2 regions of the Shewanella aegiceratis genome follow, and region 2 is predicted to be linked to the other one. Evidence: riboswitches for the same ligand, from Rfam matches in the RefSeq annotation. Region 2 holds a riboswitch; the other holds the start of a gene.
What was found. Region 2 has a riboswitch for lysine ahead of lysC (lysine-sensitive aspartokinase 3). Riboswitches for the same ligand answer to the same signal wherever they lie in the genome.

Region 1: it holds a riboswitch for lysine, as region 2 does, so the genes downstream of both, K0H80_RS13190 (Na+/H+ antiporter NhaC family protein) here and lysC (lysine-sensitive aspartokinase 3) in region 2, are expected to answer to the same signal.

What each region holds. Positions count from the first base shown of each region.
Region 1 is NZ_CP080416.1:3,001,351-3,008,786, reverse strand. It holds gene K0H80_RS13210 (amidohydrolase family protein) at 1-2,682, opposite strand, end outside; gene K0H80_RS13205 (H-NS histone family protein) at 3,037-3,429, opposite strand; gene K0H80_RS13200 (electron transfer flavoprotein subunit beta/FixA family protein) at 3,742-4,491, shown strand; gene K0H80_RS13195 (electron transfer flavoprotein subunit alpha/FixB family protein) at 4,492-5,415, shown strand; lysine riboswitch at 5,564-5,780, shown strand; gene K0H80_RS13190 (Na+/H+ antiporter NhaC family protein) at 5,859-7,424, shown strand.
Region 2 is NZ_CP080416.1:880,618-888,053, reverse strand. It holds gene K0H80_RS03970 (S8 family serine peptidase) at 1-1,156, shown strand, start outside; gene K0H80_RS03965 (succinylglutamate desuccinylase/aspartoacylase family protein) at 1,276-2,382, opposite strand; gene lysC (lysine-sensitive aspartokinase 3) at 2,379-3,737, opposite strand; lysine riboswitch at 3,867-4,043, opposite strand; gene K0H80_RS03955 (DUF3293 domain-containing protein) at 4,147-4,578, opposite strand; gene arcA (two-component system response regulator ArcA) at 5,156-5,875, shown strand; gene K0H80_RS03945 (dihydrofolate reductase family protein) at 6,297-6,833, opposite strand; gene K0H80_RS03940 (TetR/AcrR family transcriptional regulator) at 6,933-7,436, shown strand, end outside.

The sequences.
Region 1 (7,436 bases), 2.1 Mb from region 2:
TTGGTTGAGGCGTCTCTGCATCTCATAGTCGTCCGAGTTGATGCTGGTGAGCACCCCCTTGTTATGCATCAGGCAAGTGTTCTGCGGAATAGCATCATAGACCTCGAACTTGTAGGCCCACCAGTCGGAGAAGGTGGAGGCGTAGGTGCCATGCTTGGCCATCTCCTCGGCGACCTTGTAGCCCTCCAGGATATGGGTGAAGGTGCCGACCTTAAACTTGTAGGCCTCGGCGAGGCGCAGGAACATCAAGATTTCAGATTGCACATAGGAGTGAATGTGTACCTGACGATCGCCACGTAGCACCTCGGCTACCGCTTCGAGTCGATAGTTTGGCTTAGGCGCTACCTGCTTGCGCTGCTGACTGCTGCGTAGGCGATCATAGTCGGCCAGGGCTTTCTCGTAGGCGAGCGCCTCGTTGAAAGCCTCCTCAAACAGCGACTTCACCCCGATGCGGCTCTGGGGGAAGCGACGGTTGTAGTTGTCGCCCCAGTTGGCCTGCTTGACGTTTTCACCCAGGGCAAACTTGATGCTGGCGGGGGCCTGCTTGAGCTTCATCGCCTCGGCGCTCTCGCCCCAGCGCATCTGGATCACCTGGGCCTGTCCGCCTATGGGGTTGGCGCTGCCGTGGAGGATCTGCGCCGTGGTCACCCCGCCCGCCAGAGCGCGGTAGATGGCGATATCGTCTGGGTTGATCACATCGCCGATACGCACCTCGGCGGTGACGGCGTCGGTATCTTCGTTGGTGCCGCCGTTAAGGGCGATGTGGGAGTGCTCGTCGATAATACCTGCGCTCAGGTGTTTACCCGTGGCATCCAGGGTTTGGTAGCCAGATGGCGTCTTGAGGGATTGGCCAATCTTCTCGATACGACCATCGCGGATAAGCAGATCATAGCCTTCCAGCACCCCTTGCTCGCTCGAAGTCCACAGGGTGGCATTTTTGATATGCAGGCGCTCAGCCTTGGGCTGCGCTGTCAGGCCGTAGGCGGTGTTGGGCTTGGTCAGCTTAGAGACGAGTTCGGGCGCAGGTGACTCGGCCGCTTTCTGTTCATCACTCTTATCACTCTCACCACTGCCATCAATGGCGTCTTTGGCCATCACCACACCAGCTATGGGGTGTTGGCGATTGCTCTTGTCCAGCATACGGCCGTGAATACCCTGGGCGTCGAACCAGAGGGTGAAACGGCTGATGCCAGGGTAACCCGCCTCGCCGAGATCGGCATTAAAGGTGAGACGCTCCTTGGCATACTTAAGATCGCTAAGTTTGATCTCCTGCTCGCCGCTGGCCAGGGTGCCGCTCAGCTTATCGTCATCGACTAAGTCCAGATCTAGGGTGAGTTCGCCCAGGGTCAGCTGATAGCCCTGGCTTAGCCAGTGTCTGTCGCGGGGTACCTTTTGGTTCTCGCTGCCTTGGAGCCAGACGCTGACTATCTTGCCTTGGGTAAAGATGTCACCGTCGGTGACCACAAGATCTGCCATGAAGCCGGGTTTCAGCTTGCCGCTGAAGGCCGAGATGCCGGCGATTTCTGCCGCCTCTGTGGTGAGCGCCGCCAATGCGGTTTCTTGGCTCAGCCCCTGCTTGACCGCCTGTTTGAGTCTAGGCCAGAAGGCGTCGGCCTTGATGCCATGTTGGGTAAAGGCAAAGGGAATACCAGCGTTTTCTAGTGCATGAGGATTACTCGGCGCGCGCTCCCAGTGGCGCAGATGAGCCAGGCTTATCTCTCTCTCTTTATCGCTGTCTTTAATATTGGGCGCCGCAGGAAAATTGAGCGGCGCAATAATGCTAAAGCCGCTGGCTTTCACCTCATCGATTCGCGCATATTCTCGGCCACTGCCGACCAGAGTCGCCGGCAATTTAAACTCGTTTAATAATTGAGCGGCGCGCAGTAAGTTATTTAAATTCTTGGTTTCAAATACCGTAGGGCTCTTGCTTATATCGCCCAGGCGTTCGAGCGCGATATTAAACTCTATGTTCTTCTCTTGGGTGGCTGAGTCGGCTTTATCGATATTGGCCTGATACCAGTTGGCATCGGCCAGAGTTTGCCGAATAAGGGCGATACTGCCCATCAAGGAGTTGGGGTAATCCTGAATCGAACTGCCTTTATCGAAGGCGAGTAGGTGGCTGGATTTTGCACGATAAATAATATCATTGGCTTTTAACGGCGCCAGCGAGACAGTCGCCGCCCGGCCTCTGAATATCCCATCCAACATGCCGGTTTGTACGCTGGTAAATCCATTATCTATCCATTGCTTCGCCGCTTCCTGGTCGGGATAAATATAGTTAAACCACTCTTTCTCTGCGTGCACGGCACCATTATCGGCGTTGCCACCGATACGCTTAATTTCATATACCGGGCGAGCCACTTTCTGCTGGTCATATTTAAAGTCGATACCGTAATTGGTGTAGGGATCGATAAAGCCGGGATATATCAACTTACCCGTCATGTCGATGACATAGGCATCCTCGGGTATTTTGTCGTTGGCGATAATGGCTTTAATTTTATTATCTTCAATTAACAGTGTGGCATCCTGCCTGGTTTCGCCGGGGGCGATCATCAGGGTGGCGTGGGACAGCGCGGTTAATTTTGGCGTGTTATCAGTTAATTGAGAATTCGCTATCGCCGACGGACTCCCCAATAGACAGGCCGCCAGAATCGCGCTCACAGAGAGAAAATGGATTCGCATAGAGTTTAATTATTATTGGCTGGGATCAAAAGTAGCCCAAGATTATCCCATATCATGAACAATTTCCAAGGGCGGAACTGTATCGGTTTATGTCAAACCTTAGGGCAGGTGTTATCTGAAAGGGTAGGCTATTGATTGGCTAACTTTGACGGAAATAGTACCAAGGAATAATGCCCAGAAGAATGACCTAAATGAATGACCTAAATAAGGATAGATAAAATACTCTAGACATGCCCAAGGCAAATGAGCGACATAAAGGGCAAAACGCGCTTAATCACAAATAAAGAGTAGAAATAAAAAAGCCAACCTTGAGGTTGGCTTTTGCTTGCGACGCCCTAAGTGGGGCGTTTAGGCTTAGATAAGGAAGTCTTCGAGTGAACGACCCTTATCTAATTCATTCTTAAATACGGTTGGTGTGCGACCCTGACCCGTCCAAGTGATCGTTTCGCCATTCACTTCAATTTTATATTTTGGTGGGCGTGGAGCACGTTTTTTAGGAGCTGGCTTAGCAGCCACTGTACCTAAATCGTCAATTGATAAACCAACAGCTTCCATTTGTTGGCGAATCTCTTCTATCTTTGCATTGCGCTCGGCCATAACCGCGCTTTCTTCTTCTGCTTGCTTCTCTTTCTCGGTGATGATTTTTTCAAGCTTAACCGCTACATCTTTTAAATCTTCTACCGACAAATCTTTAACAGCAGCTTTAAAGCGACGACCATGCGTCAATATATCTAGAAATTCGCTCATATTAATTATGTCCTGCTTAAAAATAAAATAGTAAATAGGATTACAGGGCTAATAATAGAAACTAAAAAAGGTTTTATCAAACGAATTAAATGAATATTTGACGCTTTAATGTAAATTTTATTTCAGCTTCTCTATTTTCGCCCCTTTTTGACCCTTTACTTCCCCCTAAACACGCTGTTTTTGATCTGATACAAAGATGCTGATGACTTCCTGTTGACGTTAACGTCAACAGCACGTAAAGTGGCATAAGTTGGTGATAGTTTCGCTATGCACTATTTGTTATCCAGAATAAAGACGTAAGAAGGAAGCCTTATGAAAGTATTGGTGCCAGTTAAACGCGTCGTCGATGCTAATGTGAAGGTCAGGGTTAACGCTGACAATACAAATGTCGATACCGCAAATCTGAAGATGGCCATTAACCCATTTTGTGAGATTGCTGTAGAAGAAGCGGTACGTTTGAAAGAAGCAGGTATTGCGACCGAGATTGTGGTAGCAACCATAGGGCCTAAGGCGTCGCAAGAGCAGCTACGCACGGCGATGGCGCTGGGCGCCGACCGCGGTATTCATGTTGAAACCGACGAAGAGCTTGCGCCGCTTTCTATTGCAAAGATCCTTAATGCGATTCAAGCCAATGAACAGGCTCAGCTGATTATGCTGGGTAAGCAATCAATCGATGGTGACAACAACCAGACTGGCCAGATGCTGGCGGCGTTGGCTGGACTGCCTCAGGCTACCTTTGCCTCTGAGGTGAAGGTTGAGGGCGAACAACTTGTGGTGACCCGTGAAATCGACGGCGGCCTGCAGACCCTTAAGATGCCACTGCCTGCGATTGTCACCACAGACTTGCGTCTGAACGAGCCTCGCTATGCCAAATTACCTAACATCATGAAGGCGAAACGTAAGCCGCTCGATACCGTGACGGTAGACAGCCTGGGCGTGACCCTGAAACAGCATCAGAAGGTGCTCAAGGTGACACCGCCTGCCGAGCGTCAAGCGGGTATTATGGTGGCTTCTGTCGAGGAGCTGGTGGAAAAGCTAAAGAATGAAGCGAAGGTGATCTAAATGGCGATTCTAGTAATAGCAGAACATGATAATGCGACTTTAAAACTCGATACCGCCAAGGTTGTGGCTTGTGCCCAGGCGATCGGCAGTGAAGTCGATGTGCTGGTAGCCGGTCATAACTGTGGCGCCGCGGCCGATAGTGCCAAGCAGCTTGCCGGTGTACGTCAGGTACTGGTTGCCGATAGCGGCGTTTATGCCAATGCCATCGCCGAAAACCTGTCACAGCTGATCGTCTCAGTGGCCAGCGAGTATCAACACATTCTGGCTGCGGCTTCAAGCGTAGGTAAAGATGTGCTGCCTCGTGTGGCGGCGCTTCTGGATGTGGCGCAGCTTTCTGAAGTGGTCGAAGTGGTGAGCGAAGACACCTTCGTGCGTCCTATCTATGCCGGTAGCGCCATGGCGACGGTTCAGAGCCTGGACAACATCAAGGTGATGACGGTTCGTGCCAGCGCCTTCGATGCGGTAGCCCAGGACGGTAGCGCCTCGGTGCAGACCCTGGACAACGAATACAGCGGCGATGTTGAGTTTGTAACTCAGACTCTGTCAGTGTCAGAGCGTCCCGATCTTGGCGCCGCCTCTGTGGTGGTTTCAGGTGGCCGCGCCATGGGCAGCGCAGAGAACTTCGCGATTCTCGAGCAGTTGGCCGATAAGCTGGGCGGGGCACTGGGTGCATCGCGCGCCGCGGTCGATGCCGGTTACGTGCCAAACGATCTACAGGTTGGTCAGACGGGTAAGATTGTCGCGCCGGATCTCTATATCGCCGTGGGTATCTCGGGTGCCATCCAGCACCTTGCGGGGATGAAAGATTCTAAGGTGATCGTGGCGATCAACAAAGATCCAGAAGCGCCTATCTTCCAGGTAGCCGACTATGGTCTGGAAGCGGATCTGTTCGAGGCAGTCCCTAAGCTACTCGAACTTCTTTAATAAAATGTAAATGCCTGGTGAGCACTTTGGTGTTCACCTAAAATTTAGTGTGATATAGATCACATGGAGCGGCTTTGAGGTAGCGTCCTTAAAGCCGCTTGTGTTTTTATGTGCCTCACGTTTGCCGATAGTGACATTGGCAGGCGTCCTGAGACGTAGAGGTGCATTAAATATCAGTAGTATTCGTTAGGGTGATGCCGTTAAGCGAATATGAAAGGATTTGGTGCCGAAGTGGTGGAGTTGATCAAGGCTTGCCGCTGGGGCTGTCATCGAATAGAGGCAGCACTGCCATAGTGCTTCTTATCTGGATTGATAAGTGGAAGGTATACCGAGAATGGGTATCACTATGGAGCGCTACTGATAGGACAGGTGTAATATCTCATGCTATATCCCACCAGTTCAGTTGCCCTCCATTCGTATTTTAACGAAGACAAAATTTTACAATGACAACTTTGAGTTATGCCGATTCGGCACTTTCTTTGCTGCCGCCCGTGGTAGCGATTCTGCTGGCGATCTTTACCCGCCGCGTTCTGCTCTCACTCGGTGTGGGGATCCTCCTGGGGGCACTGTTAATTGCCGACTTTTCACCGCTGGATATGGGTCAATACCTGGGACAGCAGGTGGTGGGCCTGTTTTGGGATGATGGTGCCCTAAACAGCTGGAACGTTTATCTGCTGGGCTTCTTGATTCTGCTTGGGATGATCACCGCCCTGATCACCGTCAGCGGCGCCGCCAAGGCCTTTGCCGATTGGGCGCGCCAGCATATTCGCAACAAGCGTGATGCCAAGCTGCTCACCATGTTCCTGGGCTGCGTGGTCTTTATCGATGATTACTTCAATAGCCTGGTGGTGGGCAGTGTCGCCAGACCGCTCACCGACAGATACTATATCTCGCGTAGCAAACTGGCTTATCTGCTGGACTCAACCGCCGCGCCTATCTGTGTGATCTCACCCGTCTCTAGCTGGGGCGCATACATTATCGCGCTGATCGGCGGCATACTCACCGCCCACGGCTTCACCGACAGCGGTCATCTGAGCGTGTTTATTCAGATGATCCCGATGAATTTCTACGCCATCTTCGCCCTGGTGTTGCTGCTTTGCGTCGCCTTTATGGGGCTGGATGTGGGACCCATGCGTCAACATGAGCTCAACGCCCAGAAGGGTAACCTGTATGACGAGGCCAAGGGCCTGCCGCCCGGGGCTAACAGCGACCTGCCTGAGGCCGATTCTGGCAAGATATTAGGCCTGTTCCTGCCGATCACTGTGCTGGTGTTTGCCACCATCTACTTCATGATAGGTAGCGGTGCCGATGCCCTGGCGGTGGAGAATCTGCCCTTTAGCGTCATTGGTGCCTTCGAGAAGACAGACGTTGCCTCATCGCTCTTCTTCGGCGCCGTGGTTGGCCTGGCCGCGACCTTGGTATTGGTGGTCAGTCAGGGGCTGGATAAGTCGCTTATCCTTAAAGGCGTGATTGCCGGTGCCCGCTCTATGCTGCCCGCCATCTATATTCTGCTGTTCGCCTGGACCATCGCCGGTGTGATAGGCCAGATGGAGACGGGTAAATATATGGCCAGCCTGGCGACCGGTAATATTCCCTTCGCGCTGCTGCCGGCCGTACTGTTCGTGCTGGCGGGCCTGACTGCCTTCTCCACAGGTACCAGTTGGGGCACCTTCGGCATCATGCTGCCTATCGCCGCCGACATGGCCATGGGCACCCATACCAACATGATGTTGCCTATGCTGGCCTCAGTGCTGGCGGGCGCCGTGTTTGGCGATCACTGCTCGCCTATCTCAGACACCACCATATTGTCTTCTACCGGCGCCAACTGTCACCACATAGACCATGTGCTGACTCAGCTGCCCTATGCCCTTATCGTGGCGGGGATCAGTTTGGTGGGTTATACCGTGCTGGGCTTCACCGAATCTGTGGGCGCCGGTCTGGCCGCCTGTAGTGCGCTGTTTGTAGTGAGCGTTCTGGTGCTGCGCCATAAGGCCAATCGCCCGGCTTAATTCAGCTACGCC
Region 2 (7,436 bases):
ATCTGGTACTTGGAACAACAAGGAACTGCCAGATAGCGCGAATCCAAACAACATCCTGGCACCGTTCTGGAGTGACTACGACCTGAGCGACGGCACTGTCGGCGACACGGGTGGCGGACAGCTAGGTATCCAGGTTGTTTCTGCTGGTGGTAACGAGTGGATTGTTGTCGAGTGGAAAGATGCCCAGCTATATGCTGACGCCTCTGGCAACAAGTACAGCTTCAGCCTTTGGATCCAAACTGGTGACGTAGAAGATATTTGGTTCAACTACCTAGATATCCCTAACATGCCAAGCAATGTCACTATCGGTGCAGAAAACATCAGCGGTAGCGTAGGTACAACCTTCCACTACAACGGACAAGGTGGCACTGTCACTACTGACGATTATGTTGCACTGCAAGCGACCTCTTCAGGCAGCGTAGAGATCGACTATCTGGCGACGCCAACTAGCTTCAACCCAGGTCAAACAGACAACTTCTCTGTTGACGAAGAAGCGACCTTGGAAGCAAACGTGTTAGAAAACGACACTGTTAGCCAGAAAGTAGCTCGCGTCTCTGTAACTGGTGACGGCATGACAGCTAACGCACAACGCATCATCGATGTTGCGCCAGCTGGTGCACTAGGTGAAGCAACACTGGTTGACGAGCCTGCACACGGTGAAGTGACTCTAGAGAAAGATGGTTCTATTACCTATACACCAGAAGATGATTTCTTCGGTAAAGACTCATTCACTTACACCTCTAAGGATGCCGAAGGCAACCTGAACGCAGCGACCACTGTTAATGTTATGGTTAACAACATCAACGATGCACCTACCGTGGCTCCTACAGGTATGACAAGTACCGAAGGCTTCGTGGTAACCGCTAAGGCCAATGGCAAAGACGTTGATGGTGACAGCCTGACCTACACTTGGACACAGACTGCAGGTACACCTGTTACCTTCAACAACGGTGGCGCAGAAATTAAGTTTACTGCTCCAGCAGGTAACAACACCCTGACCTTCTCTGTCGTTGCCAGCGATGGTGAGCTAGAGAGTGAAGCGGGTACGGCGACTATCACAGTTAACGCCAAGGAAGAGAAATCTTCAGGTGGTGGTTCACTGGGTTGGTTCGCTCTGCTGATGCTACCATTTGCCGCGCTACGTCGTCGCAAGTAAGCAGATAGCTTGAACAGAAAAAGGGAGCCACTTGGCTCCCTTTTTTATTGATAACGCGAAAGGCGACTAAACCAAGCACTGAACGATGAAGTACAAATCCACCAGGCTAAAAGCCAAACCTAAAGCGCAAATACCTTAGTCATCACCTTATAGAGCTCTGTACCTTGATATACTGACGCCGAGGCAAAATGTAGTACGGGCACGCAGTCCACCGGCAAACTCAGAGGCACTATCGCGTCCTCCTCACCATATCTGTCGACACGCAAGATGTTAGCGAGCGGTTCACCGGCCATGAGCGGCTGCCCCACCTTAGCCTTGTACTCCACCAAGCCGCCTTGCGGCGCATGATACTTCTTATAGTCTTTCAGGTAACAGGCGTAGCGTGGCATCTCTGCTGGCTCAACCCGTTCACTTATCACGCCGCGCTTGCTCAGATAGGCCATGATCCCTTCGACATCCACCAGGGCATCTGCCAGGTCGACATTCTCCTGACTACCAAGCTCCAGGGTAAAGGCCGATACGGGCACCTCAATCTCGCGCCCCTGAGTGGCCATGTATTCGCTCAGCTGCCACCAAGGGCAGAAGATAGACTCATCCATGGCCCCGCCAAACTCATTGGGGATCAGCAGGGTATAGGGAATAGAGAAATACTTGGCAGCATCTTGGTCATACTCGGGGCAATAAAGGTGCTTGCACGACTTAGGGCCGGTATGCAGATCCAGCACGATATCCGCCTCATGGCCCATCTGCTGCAGGCTCACCGCCAGACGATGGCCCGTAGTGATCCCCCATGGCTCATGCAGACGGCTATAGCAACGCTCGACCAGCAAGGCCCTGAAATGGGCGATCAGCTCGGCATCGTTCAGGTGTTTATGGCCCTGATACCAGCTAGCAATATCCAGCTTATGGTCGAGATATTCGCGGTTCCAGTTTACCCCTGTTATGGGGTCGAACCGGCCCAGGGTAAACTCGCCACTCTTCTGATTAATTCCCAGAGGATTGGCCAGGGGCACCAAGGTGATCTTGCCGCGCAGCTCACAGCCTTCTAGGGCCTGCATCAGCTGATAGATCACCGCATTGCCCTGCACCTCGGCGCCGTGGACGTTAGCCTGAATATAGACGCTAGGCCCGGTCAGCACCTCAGGGGCAAACTCAAACAGATTCAGCTCGAGATCTTGACCCGTGGCGAGCTCGCCAATCTTTAGCGTAGAACGACCCGGCTTCATAGTGACCCTTCAAACAAGTTTTGATGCAGGGCGCTGACGACCTGAGCCGCCTCAGACTCGGCCACCAGGACACATAAGTTATGTGGGCTGGCGCCCTGACAGATCATGCGCACATTGTGGGGCTCTAACACCTCGAACACGCGGCGACATACACCCGACGTGGTGGCAATCTTATTGCCCACTATCGCCACCAGCGCCAGGCCATCTTCGACCCGCACGCGGCAATGCTGCGACAGCTCCTGCAGTAAGGCCTCGCTCAGCAGGCTGTTTCCGGCAGAATCTGAACCCGTCTTATCTAACGTCAAAGAGACGTTTACCTCTGAGGTGGTGATTAAGTCCACACTGATCTTGTGGCGCGCCAAGGTGGCGAAGGTCTCGGCCAGGAAGCCTTGAGCGTGAAGCATCTGCAGGCTATGCAAATTGAGTAGCGTCTGGTCGCGTCGCACCGCCACGGCGCGATAGATAGGCTCGTCGTTCACCTGATGACGTATCCAAGTGCCGCCAAGTTCAGGAGCCTTGCTAGAGCCGACAAACACCTGAATCTTGTGTCTGACCGCAGGCAAAATGGTTGCCGGGTGCAGCACCTTGGCACCGAAGGTGGCCATCTCGGCCGCCTCGTTGAAACTTATCTCAGGGATAGGACGCGCATTCGGCGCGAGGCGTGGATCTGTGGTGAAGATCCCCGGCACATCCGTCCAGATCTCAACCGCAGACGCATCCAGCGCTTCGGCAAGTAGGGCCGCAGAGTAGTCGCTGCCCCCACGGCCTAACGTGGTGGTGGCTCCCTGTTCATCGGCGCCGATAAAACCTTGGGTCACGATGCGCTGCTCACTAAGCAGTGGTAGCAGATGCTCAGTGCAAAGCTGCTTCACCGCCTCGATCTGCGGCTCCGCGCGGCCAAAATGGCTGTCGGTGCGCATCACCTGACGCACATCGAAGGCACTCGCCCGCTCGCCCTTCTCTCTCAGCACGGCAGCAAACAAGACAGATGAACACTGCTCACCCTGGGCAAGCAGTTCGTCTGTGGTCGCCTTATTGCGGTTTTGGGAGAGCGACTCGCTCAGGCTGGCAATCTTACTTAAGATGGCATCGAGGCGGGCGGCCACATCATGGGGCTGACCCAACTCGTCGAGGATCTTATATTGAATCGAGGCGATCGCCTTGAGCAGCTGCTTACGACGCTCAAAGTCCACATGCTCCTGAGTTAGCTCCACCAGCAGATTGGTCACGCCGCTCGAGGCGCTGACGACCACCACGCGGGTTTCAGGATTGGCCAATACGATATCGGCGCAGCGGTTCATCGCCTCATAATCGGCAACCGAGGTACCACCAAACTTAGCAACAACAATAGACATTAGCGCACCTCAACCCAAGTAGCTGACGATGACACAAAAGAAATAGATAACATTGAATACGCTCCGAACTTACTTCGTTCGAAGAGCCTGGTGCAAAGATGACGCACCCCAAGACGGGAAACAGCGATTGCCACCAGAAGCTCTCCACCAAAAAACAGGTGACAATCGGTGGGATTCAGCCCAGTCGACCGATAAATAGATGAAACCAAACATCTCTTTACCTCGGCGTTAATCTCCCTCATAAACCGTCAACGGAGTTTGGACTCCTCGGGCTTACTACCTAGTTAACGCTCCTCTTCTGTATCACTAACCTTAAGGTCAGGATGCAAGAAAACTATCAAATAACCGAATAAAAAGTCAACGATATTTTAGCTTGTCTTGATGAAAGCCTCTCAAGTTCCCCCGCCTGCTATCGGCTGATGTCGGGCAGCTCGCTAACCAGACAGACCCGGGCGGAAAACTTGCCCAGGGTGAGCTCGTCATACTCCACCAGACAAGGCACCAGTTGCAGCTCGTCCTCATCGACAAAATAGATGGCGTTTTGATTAAACACCTTGCCAAGATCCACGGCTGCGGCCTTATCGATAGACACGGCCCAGCTCTTCTCCATATGGCCTCTGTCACTGGAGGCGCCGATCAGGGCACGATAAGGATATTGAAGACGTTGAATATGACGTTGAAGCTGTTTGTCGAGGAGACGGTTTTGCGAGGGAGAAAGGTGTTGGCCTTTAGGATTATGAGCGGTAATGATTGCAAATGATAACGAAGGGGAAAAAGGTTGCGTAAGTAAAAACTGCGTTTGCTGATAGCATTGCCAAAGATGTTCGCTTGCTGTGCTCATCACTAAAATATTCCTAAATTAGATTCCGTCGATTATAGCAAAATTCCTCCGCCTTCCTAGAGGTGTGAGACAGGTCACTTTATTAAATTTTATTAATACCATCAAAATCATACACTTACACACATAAATGTGATTTACATCAAATCTCAAAGGAATTTTGTTAACATTTCATTTGTTAACAAATGACTAAAACGAGTACAATAAGTTCGTTGATTCACTTCCACTCATCTCACGATGAAATACTTTTTGTTACATCTTGTCGACGACAAGGTCATCAAAAGTTAGTCAATTTCCTGTATAAAATGTGAGCTTAGGCTGATTTAGCATTTAAACTTGAAAATATTACATAGTTAACGGAACTATTCCCAACTATTGTTAATCGAAGTGAGTAACAGTTCGCGTGTCTTTTGAAAGAGATACGTATACTTTACTAATCATGAAGTGTGTTGCTGTACCAATTGGGTTTGATAAAAGCACTACGTGAGTTCGGTAATTGTCGCGAAGACAGATAGGGCGCAGCAGCACCAACTAGCGCTCATGGTTAGAACAGTTTTAAACAAATATTAGGTAAATAAATATGCAAAACCCGCACATTCTGATCGTTGAAGATGAAGCCGTTACCCGGAACACGCTAAGAAGTATTTTCGAGGCTGAAGGATATGTGGTAACTGAAGCCAATGACGGCGCAGAGATGCATAAAGCCATGCAGGAAAACAAGATCAATCTTGTGGTAATGGATATCAACCTACCAGGTAAGAATGGTCTGCTGCTTGCGCGTGAACTTCGTGAAATCAATAACATCGGCCTTATCTTCCTTACCGGCCGTGACAACGAAGTTGACAAGATCTTGGGTCTGGAAATTGGTGCCGATGACTATATCACCAAGCCATTTAACCCACGCGAACTGACTATCCGTGCACGTAACCTGCTGACTCGCGTCAACAGCACCGGCGGCGAAACCGAAGAAAAGAGTGCCGTAGAATTCTACCGCTTCAACGGTTGGAGCCTAGAGATCAACAGCCGTTCACTGGTGAGCCCACAAGGCGAGTCGTACAAGCTGCCGCGCAGTGAGTTCCGCGCCATGCTGCACTTCGTTGAGAACCCAGGCAAGATCCTGACCCGTGCCGACCTGCTGATGAAGATGACAGGCCGTGAGCTTAAGCCACACGACCGTACCGTGGACGTGACCATTCGTCGCATCCGTAAGCACTTCGAAAGCTTGCCAGATACGCCTGAGATCATCGCCACCATCCACGGCGAAGGCTATCGTTTCTGCGGTAACTTAGAAGAAGCATAAATCACATCCAGCTAGCGCAAATGTGATTCGATTAAAAAGCCAGTCTAACGACTGGCTTTTTTGTATATGGATTGTACTTATTCCCGGTGGCCAGGGCCTGAAATGTTCCAGACATTTCAAGGCATTTCCTCCTTCCATGGAGGTCAGAAGGCCAAAGAGGGGATTTGTGTCTGGAACACTTATGCCAAAGCCCAAGGATGGATAGCTTTGGTATTTGTACATGGATTTTCTCTGTTTATAGAGAGTTATCCCCGGTGGCCAGGGCCTGAAATGTTCCAGACATTTCAAGGCATTTCCTCCCTGACCCACAGGGAAGTGGGGAATGTCTAAAATCCCAGGGAAGGATTTAGACCTAACCAAAACGATAGCTGAGTATCGAGTCGGCCTTTCGAACATTCACGACTCTCCGACAAGAAAGTCTCTATGCTCTCTTTCGGTGATAAGTGGTTTGGGTCAAAGAATCTAATACCACTTCACTCTTAATCACGTTAAAACTTAGTGGGGTTTCAAGTTCACCAAATAGGGGGACTCCACCACCAAGTAAAATAGGAAAACAAGTAATCACCATTTCATCGATCAGATCTTCTTTAAGGAAGTTTTGAATCGTCACTCCACCGTCAATGTATAGCTCATTGAATTCCTTCGCATTCAAGTCAGCGATAATATCAACTAGCTTCCCTTTAACTAAAAAAACTTTATCTTCATAACCTTGAGGAACTTCGGTCATAGTGTTACTCAACACAAACACCGGCTTACTATAAGGCCAGTCACAATCAAAACTCAGCACCATATCTAAGGTATTCCGCCCCATTACTAAGCCGTCAACTCTCTCCATCAAAGCGACAAATCCCGTATCAACATTGTTTGGATTAGGTACTGAATGTAGCCAGTCGAGTTTGCCTCGCTTATCTGCGATATATCCATCTAAACTGGTTGCAATAAATACGATGTTTGCCATGAGCACCTCGTCAAGTTTATGGTGATTGAGCCAAGCTAAAATATGGTTTAAAATAATTTCTACACCGTAGAATTAATGATAAGTTTATCGGGAGCTCAAATGAGTGTCAATGAAAAGAAACGTGGACGCCCTAATGGAAAACAGTCGCAGTTAAGTGCGCAAAGCATACTAGAAGCAGCTAAGTCTTTGATGAAAAGAGATAGTAAAACACCGAGTATCCGCTCATTGGCAACAGAATTAAACGTGGATCCAATGGCAATCTATCACTATTTTAAAAACAAGAATGCATTGTTAGAAGCCCTTACCTCTTCGCTCGTATCCGAAGTCTATCAACCTCAAGCAGACCCTGATTGGCAAGGCGAATTAAGGCGTTTATGTGTCAGCTATATTGAATTGTTGCAGCAATACAACGGGCTACTACAAATCATGCTAAGTATGACATCCCTGGGTCCCGCCCAAATATTTACCGAGCGTTATAGAAGTATTATCGCCCCTTTAGCACTAGACGAGAAAACAGAAAAAGATAGTCTAGATTTACTCGCTGACTACTTACATGGCTTCGCGTTATCAGCCAGTTGTTGCCATGATGCAGAGTTAATTAAA